DNA from 2 places in the Microbacterium sp. ANT_H45B genome. Region 1 is predicted to be linked to the other one. Evidence: riboswitches for the same ligand, from Rfam matches in the RefSeq annotation. Region 1 holds a riboswitch; the other holds the start of a gene.
The links. Region 1 has a riboswitch for thiamine pyrophosphate ahead of FQ142_RS03145 (ECF transporter S component). Riboswitches for the same ligand answer to the same signal wherever they lie in the genome.
Positions count from the first base shown of each region.

Region 1 (11,951 bases):
GGCGGCCGTCGGCGAGGAATCCCGCGTCTGTGAGCGCGTACTCGACGCTGCCCTGGCTCATCTGCCCGGCGGCCGCGTACTCCGCGACCATGGACCGATGGATCGCGTCACGGTGGTACGGGTGCTCTTCGGACTCGGCCGTGCAGAGCCGCATCCGCTCGGCGAGGATGTCAGACGCCTCCGCCTCCAGTCGGGCGATCTGACGTCGCTTCTCGACCCAGGAATCGAGCAGCGCACCGCGCTGCTCGAGGCTGAGGTCTGTGGTCGAGGTCATGCTCCGATTCTAGTACGTTTGTTCGAATGTCGAGCAGAACATCGGAATGGGAGAAAGACGTGGACACCTGGGAACCGACAAGGGATCGTTGCCTTCCTGTGAGCAAGACACAGACATCTGGGCGGGTGCCGCTGGCAGACTGGACGCATGGTGACGTTGCTGCTTGATCAGACGCGACTCGAGATCGTGCTCTCGCCGATCGAGCGGGCTGCGAGCTTTCACCGCGACAATCTCCGCATCGAGCGAGAGACCATCGCGAAAGTGCAGCTGATCGACGACGCGTGGACGTGGCTTCGGGGAGTTCCCAATCCCGGGACGCATATTCCGGGCATCCTCGCCGCCGGAACGTGGAAGGCCGCCGGCAGTACCGACTTCGTGCTGATCCGCAGGCGGCGACCGAGCGTCGTCGTCGACCTCCTCGGCGATGACCAGTACCGGCGACTGATCCTCACCACGAGCCACGGTCTCGCACTGACGCAGGCGCTCCGGCTCGACGTGACGGATGAGCCCGCGGATGTCGAGGAGATCGTCGCCACCTCCCCGATCCCCGTGTCGAAGGGAAGCCGGCGTCCGGTGATCCGCCCGCGTCCGGCGTGAGGCCGGGGAGCGCCGAGACTCCCTCATGAACGAGGAACGCCCTCCATCGCCGTGCGGCGTGGAGGGCGTTCTCGTCAGGTCTCAGTAACGATGAGGCTCGGAGTCGTCCTGCTCCGAGTCGTCGTTCCTGTCCGCCTCGTTCTCGGCAGCATCGTTCTGGTGCTCCGAGTGGTGGTCCTCGGCGTGCTCGTGGTCGTCGGCAGCACCCTCGTCGGCAGCACCCTCGGGCGCAGCGCCCTCGGGCGCGGCCTCGTCGATGCTCTCGACGACGCTGTCCTCGCTCGACGCGTTCTCGAGCGGGTACTCCCTCGGCTCGTCCTCGTAATACGCCCGAGCCGCCTGGGCGAGCATGGAGCTGACGGCTGCGGACCGCGGGTCCTCGTCCTCCGCCTCGTCGTCTGCAGTACTCGCCGGCGTCGTGCCGAACAGGATCTCGTCGAAAGACGGTGCGATGGCGGACTCGGCAGGTGCCTCGAATCCGGTTGACGCCGCATCCTCGGCGGATTCGGCGGGTGCCTCCTCCTCCTCGGCTGCCGACTCCTCGGCAGGTGCCTCGGACTCGACAGGCGCCGACTCCTCGGCAGGCGCTTCGCCCGGGACGTCGGTCTCGTCGTCCGCAGCCGCGACGGCAGAATCAGTCTCAGCCTCGACAGCCGCATCCGCCTCGACAGCCGCATCCGCCTCGACAGCCGCATCCGCCTCGACAGCGGCAGGCGCCTCGATCGCCGCAGGTGCCGCGTCGGCGCGCGGCTCGAACCGGCCGCCGCGCACGAGATCGATGAAGACGTCTTCGAGGGTGGGTCCGCGCTGCACGAGCGTGCTGAGCGCGATCCCGGCCGATGCCGCGATCGCACCGACCGTTCCGGCGTCGCTGCCGCGCACCGTGAGTCCCGAGCGGAGCACCTCGACCTCGAGCCCGGCGGCCGAGAGCGCGGTGGTGAGCGCGGCGCGATCGGCGGCGTCGACGACCACGGATCCGGACGACGGATCGGCGAGCGTCTCGATGCCGCTCGAGAGCATCAGCTGGCCCTTCGAGAGCACGAGCACGTTGTCGGCGACCTGTTCGACCTCGCTCAGGACGTGCGAGGAGACGAGCACCGTGCGACCTTCGTCGGCGAGCCGGCGCATCAGGAGGCGGATCCAGCGGATGCCCTCGGGGTCGAGGCCGTTCGCCGGCTCGTCGAAGACGAGAGCGCCCGGGTCGCCGAGCAGGGCGTGCGCGACGCTCAGACGCTGGCGCATGCCGAGGGAGAAGCTGCCGATGCGGCCCTCGGCCTCGTGCTCGAGACCGACCAGCGCGAGCACCTCGTCGACGCGGGAGAGCGGGATGCCGTTCGCCTTGGCCGCGATGGTGAGCTGGCGTTCGGCCGAGCGGCGGGGACGGTAGGCCGTCTCCTCGAGGACCGATCCGATGGTGCGCAGCGGATGACGCAGGTCGGGGAACGCGACACCGCCGATCGTCGCGGTTCCGCTGGTGGCGCGCACCTGACCGAGGAGGATGCGCAGCGTCGTCGTCTTTCCGGCTCCGTTCGGGCCGAGGAAAGCGGTCACGACGCCGGGCTCGACTCGCGCGGAGAAGTCGGACACCGCCGTCACGTCATTGAAGCGCTTGGTCACGTGCGTGAACTCCAGCACCTGTCCGTCGGGCATCTGCGACCTCTCGTTGCAGTGGGCAGTTCCGTCTATCCTGCCGGAAAAGCCGCCGGATCGCGTATTTACCCCACGAACGGCCGCCGTGGCAAGGCCGAATGTACGGGGTAGCCTGGCACCCGTGACCGATTCCCTCGACGTCTCCCGGGTCCTCGTCCGCACCGACGGCGCCCTCGGCAGGCTCACCCTGAACAGGCCCGAAGCCATCAACGCGCTCGATTTCGGAATGGTCCGGCTGCTGGCCGAGGCCCTCGAGGCGTGGCGGGACGACACCGACGTGCAGATCGTCGTCATCGACGGGGCGGGCGAGCGGGGGATGTGCGCCGGCGGCGATGTGAGGGGCCTGCATGCGCAGATCGTGGCGGGTCATGCGGACGAGGCGGCGGAGTTCTTCCGTGCGGAGTACGCGCTCAACGCGATGATCGCCGAGTACCCGAAGCCGATCGTGTCGATCGCCGACGGCATCACGATGGGCGGCGGGGTCGGGCTCTCCGGGCACGCCTCGATCCGCGTCGTCACCGAGCGCTCGAAGATCGCTATGCCGGAGACTCGCATCGGGTTCACCCCGGATGTCGGCGGGACGTGGCTGCTCGCGCGGGCGCCCGGGCGATTCGGGGAGTACTTCGGTCTCACCGGCGGCACCATGGACGGCGCCGATGCGGTGCTGCTCGGGTTCGCCGACCATTTCGTGCCCTCGGACCGGCTCGACGCCCTGCGCGAGGCGCTCGCCTACCGCGCGGACCCGACCGGGCCCGCCGAGATCGTGCTGCTCTTCGACGAGACCCCCGAGCCGTCCGCTCTTCCCGAGTCCCGCGGATGGATCGACGAGGCGTTCTCCGCCGACACGGTCGCGGGCATCCTCGAGCGCCTGCACGCGCACGATGCTCCCGAGGCCGCCGCGGCCGCCGAGGTGCTTGAATCCCTGGCGCCGACCGGGCTGGCGGTGACCCTCGACGCCGTCCGCGAGGCGCGCGAGCTCCCGGGGCTGCGCGCAGCGCTCGAGGGCGAATACCGGCGTGTGATGTGGTTCGTCACGCGGCACCCCGACCTCGTCGAGGGGATCCGTGCGCAGCTGATCGACAAGGATCGGAACCCGCGGTGGGATCCGGCATCCATCGCCGACCTGCCCGCGGATGCCGGTTCCGGTGCCCGCGAGTTCGTGCCGGAGCCGCGGCTGTTCTGACGACGGCGAGGCCGCCGGGCGGGTGGCGTCGGTTCGCTGTGAGCGAAGGTCCACCGGCAGGGGGATACGAATGTCGGCGGTTCGTGGCACTCTAGCTTGTGCGCGATCGTCGGCCCGCGTCCGCCCGCCGAGAGATCAGCGACGCCATCCTTCCTAGAAAGTCCGCCTGTGCTGGGAAAAATCCTCGTCCGATATCTGTCCCGCTATAAGTGGTTGCTCGTGGCCGTGCTGGTCTTCCAGTTCGCCAGCGCGATCGCGACCCTCTACCTGCCCCGTCTGAACGAAGACATCATCAACAAGGGCGTCGCGCAGTCCGACACCGACTACATCTGGCGCACCGGGCTGTTCATGCTCGCCGTGTCGCTCGGGCAGATCACCGCGTCGGTCATCGCCACGTACTTCGCCGCGCGCGCGTCGATGAGCGCCGGTCGCGACATCCGCGCCGACGTCTTCGGAAAGGTGAGCGGATTCTCCGAGCGCGAGGTGTCGCAGTTCGGTGCGGGCTCGCTCATCACCCGCAACACCAACGACGTGCAGCAGGTGCAGATGCTCGCGATGATGGGTGCGACGATGCTCGTCACCGCGCCCCTCCTCGCGATCGGCGGCATCATCTTCGCGGTGCAGACGAACATCGGCCTCAGCTGGCTGATCGCGGTCTCCGTTCCGCTGCTGCTGATCGTGGCGGGTCTCGTCGTCAGCCGGATGGTGCCCCTCTTCCGCAGCTACCAGGGCAGGCTCGACACCGTGAACCGGGTCATGCGCGAGCAGCTGACCGGAGTCCGCGTGGTGCGCGCCTTCGTGCGCGAACGCATCGAGGAGGAGCGCTTCCGCGGCGCGAACACGGACATCATGGTCGTCGGTCGCAAGGTCGGCTCCCTCTTCGTCCTCCTGTTCCCGCTGTTCATGCTCATCCTCAACGTCACCGTGGTCGCCGTCGTCTGGTTCGGAGGAATCGAGGTCAACAGCGGCACCGTGCAGGTGGGAACGATCTTCGCCTTCATGCAGTACATCGGTCAGATCATGGGCGGCGTGATCATGGCCAGCTTCATGGCGATCATGATCCCCCGTGCGGCCGTCTCGGCCGAGCGCATCGGAGAGGTCCTCGACACGGAGTCCAGCATGGAGCGTCCGACGAACGGCGTGACCGACTTCCCGACGCCCGGATCCGTCGCCTTCGACGGCGTCGAGTTCACGTACCCGGGTGCCGATTCGCCTGTGCTCACGGGCATCAGCTTCGGCGCAGAACCCGGAGAGACCGTGGCGATCGTCGGATCGACGGGTGCGGGCAAGACCACGCTGGTGTCGTTGATCCCCCGCCTGTTCGACGCCTCGGGCGGCGCTGTCTCCGTCGGGGGCGTCGACGTGCGCGAGGCCGATGTGGAGTCGCTGTGGGCGACGATCGGCCTCGTGCCGCAGCGCCCGTTCCTCTTCACCGGAACCGTGGCATCGAACCTCCGTTACGGACGCGAGGAGGCCACCGACGAGGAGCTCTGGCATGCGCTCGAGATCGCGCAGGGTCGCGACTTCGTCGAGGAGATGCCGCAGGGGCTCGAGTCGCGCATCACGCAGGGCGGTACGAACGTGTCGGGCGGTCAGCGGCAGCGTCTCGCGATCGCCCGCGCGATCGTCCGGCAGCCGCAGATCCTCGTCTTCGACGACTCGTTCTCCGCTCTCGACCTCACCACGGACGCCCGTCTGAGGCAGGCGCTGTGGCGCGAACTGCCCCATGTCACGAAGATCGTGGTCGCTCAGCGAGTGTCCTCCATCACGGATGCGGACCGCATCGTCGTGCTCGAGGGAGGCACCATGGTCGGCGTCGGCACGCACGCGGAACTGCTCGAGACGAGCACGACCTATCGGGAGATCGTCGAGTCGCAGCTGGGGGTGGACGCATGAGCGAGCAGAACACGCCGAAGACCCGACGTGGTCGCGCCGCCGCCCAGACGGACGTCGCGCAGCCGGCCGAGCCGGAACTGACCGAGGAAGAGAAGTACGAGGCCGAGCTCGCCGAGAAGGCACGCCAGAACGGCGGCGGCTGGGACAGCGTCGCACCGGGCAAGGCCGACAACTTCGGCAAGAGCTTCAGCCGGATGATCGGTCTGCTCAAGCCGTCCGCCGTGTGGTTCATCCTGGTGTCGATCGCGGGTGCCGTCGGCGTCGTGCTGACGGTGGCCGCCCCCAAGGTGCTCGGCGAGGCGACCAACCTCATCTACAAGGGCTTCATCTCGGTGCAGCTCGCGCAGGCGAACGGGGACTTCCCGGGCTTCCCCGCCGGCACCGCGAAGGACGACGTGGTCGAGGCGCTCCGCCAGGGAGGACAGGACGACTACGCCAACCAGATCTCGGCCCTCGGCGACTTCCGGGTCGGCGAGGGGGTGGACTTCGAGGCGCTGCGGTGGGTCATCATCGCCGTGCTCGCGATCTACATCGTCGCGGCCTTCCTCAGCTGGATCCAGGGCTACGTCATCAACGTCATCATGGTGCGCACCATGTGGCGCCTGCGCGAGTCGGTCGAAGCGAAGATCAACCGCCTGCCGCTGTCGTACTTCGACAAGGTGCAGCGCGGTGACCTGATCTCGCGTGTGACCAACGACATCGACAACATCACGCAGACCATGCAGCAGTCGCTGTCGGGCGCGATCACCGCCGTGCTGACGGTCGTGGGCGTGCTGGTGCTGATGTTCTCGATCTCCTGGCAGCTCGCTCTCGTCGCCCTCGTCGCGCTGCCTCTCATGGGCGTGATCTTCGGCGTCATCGGTCCGCGGTCGCAGAAGGCCTTCGGAACGCAGTGGCGCAAGGTGGGGCGTCTGAACGCCCGCGTCGAGGAGGCGTTCTCGGGACACGCGCTCGTCAAGGTGTTCGGTCGCGAGAAGGACGCCCTCGACAAGTTCAAGGACGAGAACGAGGAGCTGTTCCAGGCGAGCTTCAAGGCGCAGTTCCTCTCCGGCATAATCATGCCGGCGATGACCTTCGTCGGCAGCCTCACCTACGTCGGCATCGCCGTGCTCGGCGGGCTCATGGTCGCGAGCGGCCAGCTGCGTCTCGGCGACGTGCAGGCGTTCATCCAGTACTCGCAGCAGTTCACGCAGCCGCTGTCGGAGCTGGGCGGCATGGCTGCGGTCGTGCAGTCCGGAACCGCATCGGCGGAGCGCGTGTTCGAGCTTCTCGACACCGACGAGCAGGAGGCCGACGAGCCCGATGCGCCGATGCTCGCCGACGGCGAGGGCGTCGTCGAGTTCGAGAACGTCGCGTTCTCGTACACGCCCGATCGTCCGCTGATCACCGACCTGTCGTTCCGCGTCGAGCCCGGTCAGACCGTGGCGATCGTCGGACCGACCGGAGCGGGAAAGACGACACTGGTCAACCTGATCATGCGGTTCTACGAGCTCGACGGCGGACGCATCCTCCTCGACGGCCAGGACATCTCCGAGATCACGCGGGACCAGCTGCGCTCGCGCACGGGCATGGTGCTGCAGGATCCGTGGCTGTTCGCGGGCTCCATCCGCGAGAACATCCGGTACGGGCGGTCCACTGCGACCGACGCGGATGTGCTCGAGGCCGCGAAGGCGACGTACGTCGACCGCTTCGTGCACGCCCTCCCCGAGGGATACGACACCGTGCTCGACGAAGACGCCTCCAACGTCTCCGCGGGAGAGCGCCAGCTCATCACGATCGCGCGAGCGTTCGTCGCCCAGCCGTCGATCCTCATCCTCGATGAGGCGACGTCGGCCGTCGACACCCGCACCGAGCTGCTGCTGCAGAACGCGATGGCCGCGCTGCGACAGGGGCGCACGTCGTTCGTGATCGCGCACCGGCTGTCGACGATCCGTGACGCCGATCTCATCCTCGTCATGGAGCACGGAGACATCGTCGAGAAGGGCACGCACGACGAGCTCATCACGGCACAGGGCGCCTACTGGCGGCTGTACCAGTCGCAGTTCGAGCAGGCCGCGACCGACATCGATGCCGAGGACGCGCTCACCGGGACGACTCCGGTGGTCGTGAGCGGCGATGCCGACGATGCGGCGAGTGCCGCGCAGATCGGCGCGTCGGTCGGGGCGCAGGTCCCCACCGCCGAGGCGGCCGCGGCCCAGGCGGTCGTGGAGCGCCCGGATGCCGGAGAGACCACGCACTGACCGCAGACGGCGAACGCCCCACCCGATCATCCGGGTGGGGCGTTCGCTTTCTCGTTCCTGCGCCGAAGCCGCTCGCTGCCGGGGTCAGCGCTGCTCGTCGGCGAGGCCGAAGAGCTCGAGAGGGTGCGTCAGGCGCCACCAGGGACTCGGTCCCTCGACGTCGTCGACCAGGGAGACCGAGGTGGTCACGGTGTTCAGCGGACCGACGCTCGTCGCCGTGCCGATCGCCTCACCCGACTCACGGTTCTCGCCGAGGGTGAATGTCGTGGTCGTCTGCGCGGATGTTCCGTTCCACAGCACGAGTTCGGCGTCGGCATCCGTCACGACATCCGTGGTCGTACCCCAGCGGGTCGTGACGGCGCCCACGACCGTGCCCTTCGGGACGGCGGGTGCCTGGCCCGTCAGTGCGGTCTCGATCTGCGAGAACAGGGAGCGCGTCTCCGCCAGCCGCTGTGCATCGTCGGTCTGGCCGAGCACGGCGGCATACAGGTGCACCGTCGTGTCGTCGACGGTGATGTCCTTCGCCGTCAGCAGATTCCAGCTGTCGTCGAGCGTGCCGGTCTTCACTCCGACCACTCCGGGGTCTGCGAGCATGCCGTTGGTGTTCACGACGGTTCCGGCTCCGGGCAGATCGACCGACGGGGTGCCCACGATACCTACGAACACCGGATTCTGCATCGCGAGTTCGGCGAGCGCCACCAGCGCTTCCGGGGTGGCCGTGTTGCGGGCGTCGAACCCCGAAGGCGTGACGATCGTGATGCCGTCGAGACCCCGATCGCCCAGCCATTGCGCGGCGGCGGAGGTGAACGCCGACTCCGACCCCCAGATCTCGCGGGAGAGACGATCGATGTAGTTGTTCGCGGATCCGAGCAGTGTGCCCTGCAGCATCTGCAGCTCGGTGAGGGTGCCGCCCACCGGCACGTCCAGGGCGGACTGGTCGGAGCGGCGGTAGTCCCAGTAGGCGAGGTTGTCGGCGCGGGTGAAGGCGAACTCGGGCCCCTGCTCGCCGACCGCGAGCGGCATCCTGTCGAGCACCATCAGGCTCGAGACGACCTTCGTGACGCTGGCGATCGCGGCCTGGTCGACGGAGGACGACGCGGTGCCGATCCCGGCGATGCCGGCGGCAGCGCTTCCCTGCCCCGGCCACGTCAACGCCGCCGCGGAGGCGGCGACCGGAGCGATCTCCACGGCCCGCACGGTCGGCGCCACCTCGTGCAGCGGCCACAGCAGGGTGGTGCCGGTGTATGCGGCGACGAGTCCGACGAGGATGCCGGCGGGCACCAGCAACCCGGGACGGGCGATCGCCGGGCGCAGGCTCGCGTCGCTCAGCAGCCCGGTCTCAGAGGTCGGATGCGGCGCGGTGTCCAGGGAGCCCGAGGACGTGTGCTCGGCGACGTCGAGCGGGTCGACCCAGGTGAGGGGAGTGCCGCCGCTGCCGGCATCCGCCCACTGCGGCTCGGCATCGACGGCCGCGGCGTGGAGCGTCTCCGCATCGACGATCTCGGCATCGATCATCTCGGTATCGATGATCTCGGCATCGAGCGCCGCAGGGGCGGCGGTCGCAGCATCGGGTGTCTCGGCGTCGACGGTCTCAGCATCCCCGGTCTGAGCATCCCCGGTCTCGGCATCGGCGGTCGCGACAGCACCGGGGGCATCGGTGCCGGGTGCATCGGCGCCGAGGGCGTCGGACGGGGTGGCCTCGGCGGAGTCGGGAGCGGTCACCTCCTCACGGTACCGAACCCGCACGCAGATCAGCGGCGCGGCAACGGAAGCAGACGGGAGTGTCGGCACTGGGTAAGATCGAGAGCACAACCACGGGAGTCCGGCGAGCCGGGCTGAGAGGGAGCGAATCGCGCTTCGACCGTCGAACCTGATCTGGGTCATGCCAGCGCAGGGAGGAGTCACTGATGAGCACATCCACGTCCGGATCCACCACCGGGTCCGCACCCGCATCGGCGTCCGCCGCCTCGGCCTCCCGGGGCCTCGGCCGCCCGGAGCTGTGGCGGTGGCGGGTCGTCGACATCGTCGTCGCCAGCGTCATCGCCGTCGCCTGCGCGCTGATCTTCCTGCTCTGGAACGTCGGGTACGAGGTGCCGAGCAGCATCCTGAAGCCCCTGCTCCCCGGAGTGCAGGGGCTCCTCGCGGGCCCCTGGCTGATCGCCGGCGTGCTCGGGGCACTGATCATCCGCAAGCCGGGTGCGGCGCTCTACACCGAGCTGGTGGCCGCGGTCATCTCGGCCCTCGTCGGCAATGCCTGGGGCCCGCTCACCATCGTGTCGGGCCTCGTGCAGGGTCTTGGTGCCGAGCTCGTCTTCCTCCTCTTCCTGTACGGGGTCTGGCGCCTCCCGGTCGCGATGCTGGCCGGCGCCGGGGCGGGACTCGCCTGCGGCATCAACGACCGCATCCTCTGGTACGCGGGGGCGGACACGCTCTTCACCACCGTCTACATCGTCTCGACCACCATCTCGGGTGCGGTGATCGCCGGGCTCGGAGCCTGGCTGATCGCCCGGGGTCTCGCGGCCACGGGCGCGCTTGGCCGGTTCGCCGCCGGTCGTGAGGTCACCGCACGGGTGTGAGCGCCCCCACGACACCCGCCACCCTCGAAGCCCGTGGCTGGGGGTGGCGGTACGCCACGCGACTGCGGTGGGCCGTGCGCGCCGTCGACCTGCGTATCGAACCGGGGGAGCGGGTGCTGCTGCTCGGCTCCTCCGGTGCGGGCAAGTCCACCCTGCTCCAGGGCTTCGGCGGCGTGCTCGGCGGGGCCGACGAGGGCGAGACGCACGGCGCGCTGCTCGTCGACGGTCGTCCGGCGGCCGCTGAACGCGGCCGAGTGGGCATGGTGCTGCAGGATCCCGACACGCAGACGATCCTCGCGCGGGTCGGTGACGACGTGGCTTTCGGATGCGAGAACCTCGGCGTTCCCCGTCAGGAGATCTGGACCCGTGTGCGAGCGGCGCTGGATGCCGTGCGGCTCGACGTCCCGATGGATCGCTCGACCTCGGCGCTCTCGGGCGGGCAGAAGCAACGACTCGCACTCGCCGGCGTGCTCGCGATGCGACCCGGCGCGATCCTGCTCGACGAGCCGACCGCCAATCTCGACCCCCGGGGAGTGCGTGACGTGCGGGATGCCGTGGCCGCGGCGCTCGAGGTCAGCGGCGCGACCCTCGTCGTGATCGAACACCGCATCGACGTCTGGCTGCCGCTGGTCACCCGGGTGATCGTGCTCGGCGCAGACCCCGACGGCACCGTCGTGCTCGCCGACGGCAGCCCGGACGAGGTGCTCGGGGCACGCGGCGCGGAGCTCGCGGCATCCGGGGTCTGGGTGCCGGGGCATCCGCCGATCGCGCCCCCCGCTCCCGCACACGACGCCGGGGAGCGCCTCCTTGAGGCCCGCGGCGTCACCGTCGCCCGGCAGCGCGGCCTGCCCGTCGCCGGTCCGCTCGACCTCGAGGTGCGCCCCGGCGAGGTGCTCGGGGTGACAGGTGCGAACGGCACGGGCAAGTCGACGCTCGGGCTGACCCTCGCAGGCCTGCTCCCGCCGGAGGACGGCCGTGTCCGCGCTCTTCCCGCCCTGGCCGCAGGCGAGCGGGACGATCCCTTCCGATGGTCGTCGCGCGCGCTGCTCACCCGCATCGCGACCGTGATGCAGACTCCCGAGCATCAGCTGCTCGCGAAGACCGTGCGCGACGAGCTGGCGGTCGGCCCTCGGGCGCTGCGGATGCCGGAGCCCGAGATCACCGCGCGCGTCGACGAGCTGCTCGACCGTCTGCGACTCGCAGCGGTCGCCGGGGCGAATCCGTACACCCTCTCGGGGGGCGAGAAGCGGCGGCTGACCGTCGCCGCTGCGCTCGCCACCCGCCCACGGATGCTGGTCCTCGACGAGCCCACGTTCGGTCAGGACGCCACCACGTGGGCCGAACTGGTCGGGCTGATCGCCGATCTGCGGGATCAGGGCGCCGCTGTCGTCGCGATCAGCCACGATGAGGCCGTCCTCGAGGCCCTGCACGCCCGACGTCTCGAGGTCGTCCGGTGATCGACCCGCTGACCGCCCGCATCGAGCGGCCGGGACCCGTCGCTCCGCGCTCCGCGCTTGCGAAGCTCGCCGCCGCCC
Region 1 is NZ_VOBK01000001.1:640,436-652,386, forward strand. It holds gene FQ142_RS03110 (HNH endonuclease signature motif containing protein) at 1-274, opposite strand, end outside; gene FQ142_RS03115 (hypothetical protein) at 422-871, shown strand; gene FQ142_RS17575 (ATP-binding cassette domain-containing protein) at 953-2,521, opposite strand; gene FQ142_RS03125 (enoyl-CoA hydratase/isomerase family protein) at 2,643-3,704, shown strand; gene FQ142_RS03130 (ABC transporter ATP-binding protein) at 3,873-5,600, shown strand; gene FQ142_RS03135 (ABC transporter ATP-binding protein) at 5,597-7,840, shown strand; gene FQ142_RS03140 (D-alanyl-D-alanine carboxypeptidase family protein) at 7,925-9,562, opposite strand; TPP riboswitch at 9,645-9,754, shown strand; gene FQ142_RS03145 (ECF transporter S component) at 9,748-10,416, shown strand; gene FQ142_RS03150 (ABC transporter ATP-binding protein) at 10,413-11,873, shown strand; gene FQ142_RS03155 (energy-coupling factor transporter transmembrane component T family protein) at 11,870-11,951, shown strand, end outside.

Region 2 (11,951 bases), on a different contig from region 1:
CTCGACGGCCTCCCCCTCGGACATCGCGTGCTGCACCTCGATGGTGATGTCATGGCTCGCGCCCTCGGCGTCGCCCTGCAGCTTGACCGCGAGCTGCAGGCACAGCTCGGCGAGGGCCGCCGAGAACTCCTCGACGTCGGGGACGATCCCCGACGCGCCGTTGGCGAGCAGCGTGACCTGGTCGTTGGTCGACATGCACCCGTCGGAGTCGAGCCGGTCGAACGTGGTTCCGGTCGCGGCACGCAGCGCGGCATCCGCGTCGAGCGGTTCGAGCACGGCATCCGTGGTGATGACGACCAGCATGGTGGCGAGGCCCGGAGCCAGCATGCCCGCCCCCTTCGCCATCCCGCCGATGGTCCAGCCGTCACGACTCACGACGGCGGTCTTCGCCACACTGTCGGTGGTCATGATCGCCTCGGCCGCGACCTCGCCGCCCTCGGTCGAGAGCTCGGCGATGGCCTGCTCTGTGCCGGCGAGGACCTTGCCGCGGAAGACCTCGTCGCCGACGCCGATGAGACCGGTCGAGCAGACGAGCACGTCGCCGGCGCTGACGCCCAGGAGCTCCGCCGCCTTCTCGGCGGTCTGATGCGTCGTCTGGAAGCCGAAGCTGCCGGTGAAGCAGTTCGCTCCGCCCGAGTTCAGCACGACGGCCTCGACGATCCGGTCGGCGACGGCCTGCTGCGACCAGATGATCGGGTTGGCCTTGGCGCGGTTGCTCGTGAAGACGGCGGCGCCGACCTTGCGGGGACCTCGATTGACGACCACGGCGACATCGGGCTTGCCGGTCGACTTCAGACCGGCGGCGACTCCGGCCGCCTCGAATCCTGCGGGGGCGGTGACGCTCACGGCGCGACTCCGTTCACTGAGAGGGCGCGGGACTCGGGCAGTCCCAGCGCGAGGTTCATGGATTGGATGGCAGCGCCTGCGGTGCCCTTGACGAGATTGTCGACCGCCGTGACCACGGTCACGCGGTTCGCCGCGCGATCGATCGCGAGTCCGATGAGCGCGGTGTTCGCGCCGAGGACGTCGGCGGTGCGCGGGAAGTGCCCTTCGGACAGCAGCTGCACGAAGGTCTCGTCGCCGTATGCCTGCTCCCACGCCGCCCGGATCTCGGCATCGCTGACGCCGTCGACGATCGGCGCGGTCGAGGTCGCCAGGATCCCTCGCGCCATCGGGACGATCACGGGGGTGAAAGAGATGCGGATGCCCTCGGGGGCCGCCCCGGACGCGGCGGCGAGCGCCTGCCTGATCTCGGGGATGTGCCGGTGAGTGCCGCCGACGGCGTAGGGATTGGCCGTGCCGAGGATCTCGCTGCCGAGCAGAGTGGTCTTGAGGCTCTTCCCCGCCCCCGACGGACCGACGGCGAGCACCGACACGATGTCGCCGGGGTCGATCACTCCCGCCGCGACGCCCGGTGCGAGGCTCAGGCTCACGGTCGACGCGTTGCAGCCGGGGGCTGCGATGCGCGTCGCCGTGCGCAGGGTCTCGCGCTGCTTGGCGCCGTCGACGAGCAGTTCGGGGACGCCGTACGCCCACGGCTCGTGGAAGTCGCCGCCGTAGAACGCATCCCATGACGCGCGCGAGGTCAGGCGGTGGTCGGCTCCGGCGTCGATCACCAGCGGCGTGGCGCCGAGCGCGTCGGTGTACTGACCGGACTGCCCGTGCGGCAGAGCGAGGAAGACGACGTCGTGCCCCGCGAGGATCTCGGGGGTCGTCTCCTGAAGGGTGAGGTGGGCGAGCGAGCGCAGGTGCGGCTGATGCTCGACCAACGGCTGTCCGGCATTCGAATGCGCGGTGACCGTGCGGATCTCGATGTCGGGATGGGACGCGAGGAGGCGCAGGATCTCGCCGCCCGCGTAGCCGGATGCGCCGGAGACGGCGACGGAGTACGTCATGCTTCTACCTTAACGGTCGGACCCCTCGGGGAATTCGAGGGAGCGGTGTCGGGGACCGGGGCGGCGACACCGGCACTCGACCGCCGTGCACGTGCAGGCAGAAGCGCAGGGTCGCCTAGAGTCGGCGGCCGCTGCGGCGTCGGCGCACGGCGATGACGCTCGGAACGCTCTTCGACTCGCTGCGCGCGCTCAGGAACCGCGTGGCGGGAGCGAAGGCGGCGGCCGAGGACATGCCGCGACGATAGCGCGCTCGTCGCGGCATGCGCAAATCCGCTCCGTCACGGAGAGACGGCAGTGGCGGACGGTGCGGCGAAGAAGGCGAGCTCGTGGGCGCTCGACAGCTCGAACGCGCGGAGCATCCGGTCCCGGGTGGCCGGCGCGGCGGTCGCCGCTGCGGCCGAGACGAGGGCGATCGCCTCAGCCGTCGCATCCTCGAACGCCGGGTCCGCGTAGGTCGCGAGCCAGGAGGCGTACGGGTGCCGGGGATCCTGCGCGGACTCGCCGAACTCCCCCGCGTGCAGGCGCCGGCCGAGGTCGGTGTAGAGCCAGAAGCACGGCAGGATCGCGGCGACGAGCTCGGCGTAGTCACCGCCGAACGCCACGGAGCGCAGATGGTCGAGGTACGCCACGGTCGCGGGAGCGGGAGCGACCGAGAACATCGCCGCATCCACACCCTCACCCGGGGTCAGCCACGACGCGTGCAGCTCGAGCTCTCCGATGATCGCCCCCTCGGCGGAACGCGCCCAGAACGCCTGCTCGTGCGGAGTGGGAGCGAGGCGGGAGGCTTCGGCGAGCACGCGGGCGTACTCGCGAAGGTACAGCGCGTCCTGCGCGAGGTAGAACACGAACGGCTCCCGAGCGAGAGTGCCGTCGGCCAGGCCGCGGATGAAGGGGAGCTCGTCGATCCTCGCCCTCACATCGGCCGTGAGCGTCCACCACTCGGCGCGGATCTGCTCCGGCGTCGGTCTCGTCTCGAGCCCGCCGCGCTCCCACAGCCCCGCGAAGTGGCTGACCGGTCCGTGACCACGACCGACGTTCAGCGCCTCGCTCTCGCGCAGCGCCTCGCGCAGCCACGCCCGGGTCGCGGCGACGGCGTCGACGGCCGACTCGCCGCGAGCCAGACGTGTGGCCAGCGCGGACGAGAGCGAGCACCCCGTGCCGTGGGTGTTCGCGGTGCGGATCCGACGGCCCGGGAACTCGCATCGCACTCCCGCTCCGCTGTCCACGAGCGCGTCGGGGACGTCGTCCCCGTCGAGGTGCCCGCCCTTGACCAGGACGGCCGCCCCGATCGCCGTCGACAGCTCCTCCGCGGCCGCGAGCGCGTCGTCCCATCCCGAGATCGTCCGCCCGGCCAGCACGGCGAGCTCGCCGAGATTGGGGGTGACGACGTGTGCACGCCGGAGGAGCTCGCGCAATGCCGCCTCGGCATCCCGGTCGAGCAGCCTGTCGCCACTGGTGGCGACCATCACCGGATCGAGGACGACGATCGGCGGCCGAACGACATCGAGCCAGTCGGCGACCGTGCGGATGACGTCGGCGTTCGCGAGCATCCCGACCTTGACCGCGTCGATGACGATGTCGTCGGAGATCGCGTCGAGCTGCTCGCGCAGGAATGCAGCGGGCGGCACATGAACGCCCCGCACACCGGTGGTGTTCTGAGCGGTCAGCGCAGTGAGCGCCGCCATGCCGTAACCGCCGTTCGCGGCGATCGACTTGAGGTCCGCCTGGATCCCGGCTCCGCCGGACGGGTCGCTCCCGGCGATGCTGAGCACGCGCGGCGTGCCCGCCGCGCGCCAACGACGCACGAACGCCTCAGCGGTCTCGGCCGGATCCGCAGCCGCGCACAGCGCCGAGACCACGGCGAGGCCGACCGCCCCCGCGCTCCGCAGGCGCTCGGTGTCGTCGATGCCCACCCCTCCTATCGCCACGCACGGGAGCACGGTCGTCTCGACGAGGGCACGGAAGCCCTCGACGCCGAGGGCCGGCGGATGGTCGGGCTTGGTGGCGGTGGGGCGGATGACGCCGACGCCCAGGTAGTCGATCGTGCCGGGCGGCAGCGCGCGCACAGCCTCGAAGTGCTCCCGACTGTTCGCCGTGAGGCCGATGAGCGCCTCGGCGCCCAGAGCTTCTCTCGCGCGCAGCACCGATGCATCGCCCTGCCCGAGATGGATGCCGTCGACCCGCGCGCCCTGCTCCCGCGCGGCGATGGCGGCATCCAGGCGGTCGTTCACGACAAGAAGTGCCCGACCGTCGATCACGCGCGAGAGCTCGACGAGCTGCGCCGTGGTCTCGGCATCCGTCGCCGTCTTGTCCCGCAGCTGCACGATCCGCACACCCCCGTCGACGGCACGGCGGACAGTCTCGACGACACCGCGTTCCCCGCAGAGATCCGGGTCCGTGACCAGGTACAGCGAGAGGTCCGCGATCACAGCGCACGCTCCTCGACCCGTGCCGCGTCAGCGATGTCACGCGGCCCCACCGACGCGAGCGCGTCGAGCATCTCGACCGCGAAGCTGCCGGGGCCCGAGGCCCGTGCGGCGGCGCGCTCCGCCGCGACCGTGTACACCAGGCTCGCCGACGCGACGGCGGTCAGCGGATCGATCCCGACCGTGCGGGCAGTCCCCAGGAAGGCGGCCATCACGGCACCCAGTGCGCACCCGCCACCGGTGACCCTGGTGAGCAGCTCGTCGCCGTTCGCGATCCGCACGATGCGCCGCCCGTCGGTGATCAGGTCGACGGGGCCCGAGACGGCGACGACCGAACCGTGACGGGCGGCGAGGGCGAGGGCGGCGTCGGAGGCGGCATCGGTGGTGTCGGTGGCATCGACGCCTCGACCCCCGGCGGTGAGCCCTGCGAGTGCGAGGATCTCGGAGGCGTTCCCGCGGATCGCCGTGGGCCGCGAGACGACGAGGTCGTGCGCGAGCGCCGTGCGCACGGGCAGCGAACCGATCGCGACCGGATCGAGAACCCAGGGTGTGCCCGCGGCGACAGCACCGGCGACGGCTTCGAGACTCGCGGCACGTTGCTCGGGAGTCGGGGTTCCGAGGTTGATCAGCGTCCCGGACGCGACTCCCGCGAAGAGCCCCGCCTCGTCGACGATGTCGACCATCGCGGGTGCCGCCCCGAGAGCCAGCAGCACGTTGGCCGTGAACCCGGTGACGACGGTGTTGGTGATGCAGTGGGTCAGCGGTGGTGACCCACGCAGCGTGGACAGCAGTTCGGCGGCCGAGGCCGCCAGGGTCGATTCGGATTCCGGACGCAGACGATCGCTCACTGCGACATCCCTTCGCTAGTACGAACTAGATCAGGTTCGACGGGTCTGTTCTCAGCCGCGGATGCGGCACCCCGTGTCACTGCTCGAAGTCTAGCGACGCCCGGCGATCACCCTCGTCGCTGCAGCAGCTCGATCTCGTCGACACGGGTGAGCCCGGCGCGCCTGTCGCGATCGGTTCCTCGCTCCTGCTCGTCGGCGACGACGGTCGCGATCGTCTCGGCGAGGGGCCGCAGCCCACCGCCCGCGGCGCGGTACCGCGTGTTCGCCCGGGTCATGAAACCGGTCATGTCGGTCGGCAGCCAGAGCGGAAGCGATCGCTCCCCCGCCCAGTACGCGACGCCCTTCTCGATCAGCCGCTCGTCGTCGACCGTCACGATCTCGCCACGGTGGTCCGCAGCGCGGCGGAAGGAGGAGAGGACCTCGGCGAGCGGATGAGGGTCGCCCACGGCGTCGACGATCCCGGTCGCCGATGCCGTCGCGACGAACTCCGCCAGGTCGTCGACATCGATCACCTGCGCGTGGCGTGCCTCGGAGCTCGGCACCAGCACGGGTCCGTCCTGCGAGCGGAGGAACGCCGCGGCCCAGTAGCCGAAGCGATCGCTCGGGTCGCCCTCGCCCACGATGAGACCGGGCCGCACGATCAGCGCACGCTCTCCCAGGGCGCGCACGGCGTTCTCGGCCGCAACCTTCTGCGCGCCGTACTCGTCGTCACCGGTTTGCGCCGGGGCGTGCAGCGGAGCCGACTCGTCCGCACCGACCGTCTCGTCGTCGGCGTACACCGACACCGACGAGATGTAGGTCCACCGGGCCGCCTTGTCGCCCAGCGCGGCCACGGCCCGGTAGACGTGCTCCGCACGCGAGGAGACGTCGATCACGTGATCCCAGTCGCGAGCCGACACGGCGTCGTACGCCGCGGGGTCGTCGCGGTCGGCCAGCACGAGGCTCGCCCCGTCGGGCGACGGCCGCCCACCCCGCGCGAGGCACATCACGGTCGCCCCGTTCATCAGCATCCGTCGGGCGATGCGGCCCGACAGCCAGCCCGTTCCTCCGAGGATCAGCACATCTGTCATGCGCCCATGCCACCAGCATCCGCCGCGCAGGGGAAGGGGCGTCCGCTCAGGGCGGATGCCGCGCTCACCTTCTGCGCAGCTCTCCGATGCCGGAGAGCTCGGGGACCGTCCACGAGGTGTCGGGGCGCCACAGCTGCCACTCGGGATCGAAGGGCCAGTCGCCCGCCCGGAACGACTCGATCGCAGCGGATGCATGGCGCTCGATCTGCGCGGCCTGCTCACCCGTGAGCCGGCCCTGCTCGATGGCGGCCGCCAGCTCGTCCTCGTCCTTGAGGCGCACGCTCCCCTCGGCGTCGATCTGCACGTCGAGGATGTGATCCGACGAGTACGTGTCTCGATCGGTGCGCAGATGCGCGTTCTCGAGGTTCACGTACCAGCCCGCGAAGCGCCAGTGCGACCCCTCCGCCGCGCTCCAGAACAGCCACACCGACCAGGCGGCGCCGGCGGGTGCGATGCGCAGGATCCCGTTGCCCCACCACTCCTCCACGATGCGCGTACGAGGGTCGAGCCAGCGGCGGTCCAGTGGCACGGTGCGGATGCGCTCCCCCTCGGTCGTCCCCTGCGCCTCCTGGAGCGTCCCGGGTGCGAGCCAGGCCACCAGCCCGCGCTCGTCGTCGCGCACCACGCGCATGGGCGCGATCGTCGACGCGTCGCCCGGCTGCCAGCCGGGCGGGCGATAGTGCCAGTCGATCTGGTCTCCGGGCCGGAGGAACGGCCCCTCGCCCATCGGCCGCGCACCGTCGGGCACCGCCGCGGGAGTGCTGTGAGGGAGGATGCTCATCAGCACACGCTATCGCCGCCCGTTCCGAGAGGCTGAGCGTGCACGAGGCCCGCATCCCCGAGAGGAGGCGGGCCTCGTGCCGTGAGCGCTGAGGATCAGTCGCGCAGGGTCGCACCGAAACGCTCGGACGCGACGGCGACACCGGCGAGCTTCGCCTCGGTCGCCTCCGCGGCGGTCAGCGTGCGGTCATCGGCACGAAAGCGCAGCGCGAACGTGAGGCTCTTCTGCCCGGCCGGGAGGCCGTCGCCGCGGTAGTCGTCGACGAGGCGGATGCCCTCGAGCAGCGATCCTGCCCCCTCGGCCAGCGCCTCGCGCACCTCGCCGGCGGCAACGCCCGCGTCGATCACCAGGGACACGTCCTGGGTGGCGGCAGGGAACGTCGACAACGATGCCGCCACGGCACGAGGCGTCGCGAGCGTGAGGATGCCGTCGAGATCGAGTTCGAGCACCGTGGCTCGCCCCGGCAGGTCGGCCGCGGCCGAGACGTCGGGGTGCAGCTCGCCGATGTATCCGACCTCGACGCCCGCGACCGACAGCACGCCGGTACGCCCGGGGTGCAGAGCGGCGCGACGCCCCTGCGCGACATCGATGTCGACCCCGGCGGCGGCGCCGATCACACGGACCGCGTCGAGAGCCTCGGAGAGACCCGCGACCTCGGCGGTGCGGCCGGGCTGGCGCACGACGACGTTCCCGGTGAGCAGCACGGCGACGTGACGATGCTGCGGCGGGATCGAGGCGTTCAGCGCTGCCAACGTCTCGTCCGACGGGCGCTCACCGAGCGGCGGGACCTCGTCGGTGCCGTACTCGACACCGGGCTCGGGCAGGAAGACGACACCGGTCTCGAACAGCGAGAGATCCGTGAGGCCGCGCGAGATGTTCCGATGTGCGATCTGCAGCAGGCCCGGGATGAGCGAGCGGCGCAGGAACGGCGCGGATCCGTCGAGGGGGTTCGCGAGCCGGATGCTGGGCAGGTGCTCTCCCGATGCGGAGCCGTGCAGGTCGTTCTCGGCCGCCGTGGTGAACGGGAACGACGGCGTCTCGACGAGTCCCGCCGCGGCGAGGGCGTCGGCCACCCGCCGGCGCCCCTGCTGGTGCGCGGTCAGACCACGACCGGAAGGCGGCGTCGGAAGCACCGAGGGGATGCGGTCGAGACCGTGGATGCGGGCGACCTCCTCGGCGAGGGACCACTTGTCGGTGATGTCGGGACGCCAGGTCGGCGGGATGACGAGCCAGCCGCCCTCGGCCTCGGTGACCTCGGCGCCGATCATCGTCAGAGCGTCGGTGATCTCGGCATCCGTGTAGTCGACGCCGATCAGCGCCTGCACGAAGCCCTCGGGCAGGTGGATGTCGCCGACGAAGACCTCCGCGAACAGCGCTCCACCCTCGTCGGTGAGCGATCCTCCGGCGAGCTCCACCATGAGATCCGCGGCCCGGCGCGCCGCCACGAACGGCACCAGCGGGTCGACGCCGCGCTCGAACCGCTTGGACGCCTCGCTGGGGAGCTTGTGGCGACGGGCGGTGCGGGCGATGGTGATCGGGTCGAAGGTCGCGGCCTCGATGAGGACGTTCCGCGTCGACTCGCTCATCTCGGTCGTGCCGCCGCCCATGACCCCCGCGAGGCCGATCGGTCCCGACTCGTCCGTGATCAGCAGATCCTCGCCGTGGAGCGTGCGCTCCTGGCCGTCGAGGGTCGTCATCTTCTCGCCGTGCGCCGCACGGCGCACCGTGATGCCGCCGGTGAGACGGTCGAGGTCGTATCCGTGCAGCGGCTGGCCGAGCTCGAGCATCACATAGTTCGTGATGTCGATGAGGATGCCGAGCGAGCGCATGCCGGCGAGCGAGAGCCGGGCGATCATCCACGGCGGGGTCGGCCGTGACGGGTCGACGTCGCGCACCACTCGGGTGACGAACTCGCTCGCACCGACGCTGCCGCGGATGGGCGCCGCGTCGTCGACGATCGCCGTGTGACCGGTGCCGGGCTGCAGCTCGGCGACGTCGCGCTCGGCGGGGTCGCGGAAGGAGGACCCCGTGGCGTGGGAGTACTCGCGGGCGACTCCGCGCAGCGAGAACGCGTACCCGCGGTCGGGGGTGACGTTGATCTCGACCGCGACGTCGTCGAGCCCGAGCAGGCCGATGGCGTCGGTGCCGACGGGCGCGTCGATTCCGAGGTCCGCGAGCACGAGGATGCCGTTGTGCTCGTCGCCGAGGCCGAGCTCGCGCGCCGACGCGATCATGCCGTCCGACACGTGCCCGTAGGTCTTGCGTGCCGCGATCGGGAACGGGCCGGGCAGCACGGCGCCGGGAAGCGTCACGACGACCTTGTCGCCGGCGACGAAGTTGTGCGCGCCGCAGACGATGCCGCGGACGCCGCCGTTCTCCGGGCCGACGTCGACCTGGCACCAGTTGATCGTCTTGCCGTTGGACTGCGGTTCCGCCTCGAGCGACACGACCTGACCGACGACGACCGGGCCGGAGATGTCGAAGCGGTGCACGTCCTCCTCTTCGAAGCCCACGGTGACCATCGCCGCGAGGACGTCCTCGGGCGTCGCATCCGCTGCCAGATCGACGTACTCACGCAACCACGAAAGCGGGACGCGCATCACACCACCATCCCGTACTGCTCGCTGAATCGGACATCGCCCTCTGCCATGTCCCTCATGTCCTGCACATCGCTGCGGAACATCAGTGCCCGCTCGACGCCCATGCCGAAGGCGAAGCCGCTGTAGACATCGGGATCGATGCCCGCCGCGCGCAGCACGTTCGGGTTCACCATGCCGCAGCCGCCCCATTCGATCCAGCGCGCACCGCCCTTGAAGGTCGGGTGCCACAGGTCGAGTTCGGCGGAGGGCTCGGTGAAGGGGAAGAAGTTGGTGCGGAAGCGCGTCTTCGCCTCGGGGCCGAAGAGCTGACGCGCGACATGGTCGAGCGTGCCCTTGAGGTGCGCCATCGAGATGCCCTTGTCGATGACCAGGCCCTCGAACTGTGTGAACACCGGCAGGTGGGTCGCGTCGAACTCGTCGGTGCGGTAGACCCGGCCGGGGCACAGCACGTAGATCGGCACCTCGCGGTCGAGCATCGAGCGCACCTGCACGGGACTCGTGTGCGTGCGCATCACCAGATGACGCGACGTCGGGTCGACGTAGAACGTGTCCTGCTCCTGGCGGGCCGGGTGGTCGACGTCGAAGTTCAGGGCGTCGAAGTTGAACCACTCGTGCTCGAGCTCCGGTCCCTCCGCGATCTCCCATCCCATGCCGACGAAGATGTCGGAGATCTGCTCGCTGAGCAGGGTGAGCGGATGCCGAGCGCCGACGCGCGTGCGCGACGGCACGGCCGTGATGTCGACGCGCTCGGCCTCGAGGCGGGCTGCCACCTCGGCGGCGGCGAGTTCAGCCTCCTTGGCGGCGAGCGCCTTCGTCACCTGACCGCGACCCTGGCCGACGAGCTTGCCGAACGCGGCCTTGTTCTCGGGTGCGACCTGACGCATCGAGGCGTTCAGCACGGCGAGCGGCGAACCGTCGGCCACATGGGCGGCGCGGGCCGTCTTCAGCTCGGCCGTATCGGCGGCTGCGGCGATCGCTTCGAGGGCGGCTGCGACAGCGGCCTCGACGGCTTCCGGGGTGATTTCGGGAGACTCAGACACGAGACAGGAGTCTACCGGCGCGCGGTGGTCACCCCGCGCCGCCAGACCGTCAGCCCCTGCCCGAACCGCCGTCCAGACCAGACGCGCCCGCGCCCTTCTGCAGCGCGATCACCTGGGTCAGAGTCGACTCGTCGTCGGCCGCGACGTTTCCGGCGGCCGCGGTCTGAGCCGGCGAACGGCGCGCGCGCTTCTGCAGACGGAATGCGACGTACGAGAGCAGGAGGCAGACCGCGACGTACATGGACCCGCCGACGAGTGCAGCGGGGATCAGCGGAGATCCGTACGGCGCCTGGTTGCCGATCTGGTTGATGACGTACAGCAGCTCCTGGTAGGTGATGATGAACCCGAGCGCGGTGTCCTTGAGCGCCACGACGAGCTGCGCGATGATCACCGGCATCATGGCGCGCACGGCCTGCGGGATGAGGATGAAGTACATCACCCCGGTCTTTCGCAGTCCGATCGCGTAACCGGCTTCCTTCTGCCCACGGGGCAGGGACTCGATGCCGGCTCGGAGGACCTCGGCGAGCACCGATCCGTTGTACACGATCAGGGCGATCACGACGGCCCAATAGGGCGGCATCTTCACGCCGATCACGGGGAGGCCGTAGTACAGCAGCATCATCAGGATGAGCACCGGAACCGCTCGCAGCACCTCGATGATCCACCGGACCGGCTCACGCACCCAGGCGTGCTCCGACAGGCGTCCGATGCCGAGCAGGAAGCCGAGGGCGATGGCCCCGACACCGGCGACGACGAACGCGGCCAGCGTCGACAGCAGCCCTTCGCCGAAGCGGACCCAGACGGCCGAGAACGTGAAGATGTTCCACTTCTCGGCTGAGAACTGACCGGTGGCGATCAGCCTCCACACGACCCAACCGAGCACGGCGAGGACGACGAGGATGGTGGCGACTCCGATGAGTCGGTTGCGAGCGATGGCCCGAGGGCCGGGGACGTCGAAAAGGACGGAACTCATCGCGCGATCCTCCACTTGTTCTCGAGAACGCGCTGCACCCAGGCGAGCAGCAGCACCAGCACCACGAACAGGACCATGACCCACAGCAGCACGACGAGCGCGCTCTCACCGCGCTCGCTGAGCGCCGCGCGGATCGTGCCGAGGTTGACGACGGAGAAGCCGGCGGCCACCGTGGTGTTCTTCATGAGAGCGATCAGGACGCTCATCATCGGCGGGACAACGGAGCGCGTCGCCTGCGGCAGCACGACGTAGCGCATGACCTGTCCGAAGTTCAGGCCGATCGCACGCGCCGCTTCGGCCTGGCCGACCGGCACGGTG
Region 2 is NZ_VOBK01000004.1:10,999-22,949, forward strand. It holds gene argJ (bifunctional glutamate N-acetyltransferase/amino-acid acetyltransferase ArgJ) at 1-846, opposite strand, end outside; gene argC (N-acetyl-gamma-glutamyl-phosphate reductase) at 843-1,895, opposite strand; gene FQ142_RS16265 (bifunctional hydroxymethylpyrimidine kinase/phosphomethylpyrimidine kinase) at 2,174-4,324, opposite strand; gene thiM (hydroxyethylthiazole kinase) at 4,321-5,169, opposite strand; TPP riboswitch at 5,160-5,253, opposite strand; gene FQ142_RS16275 (NAD-dependent epimerase/dehydratase family protein) at 5,277-6,239, opposite strand; gene FQ142_RS16280 (DUF402 domain-containing protein) at 6,304-7,020, opposite strand; gene pheT (phenylalanine--tRNA ligase subunit beta) at 7,116-9,620, opposite strand; gene pheS (phenylalanine--tRNA ligase subunit alpha) at 9,620-10,660, opposite strand; gene FQ142_RS16295 (amino acid ABC transporter permease) at 10,710-11,633, opposite strand; gene FQ142_RS16300 (amino acid ABC transporter permease) at 11,630-11,951, opposite strand, start outside.
Region 2: it holds a riboswitch for thiamine pyrophosphate, as region 1 does, so the genes downstream of both, thiM (hydroxyethylthiazole kinase) here and FQ142_RS03145 (ECF transporter S component) in region 1, are expected to answer to the same signal.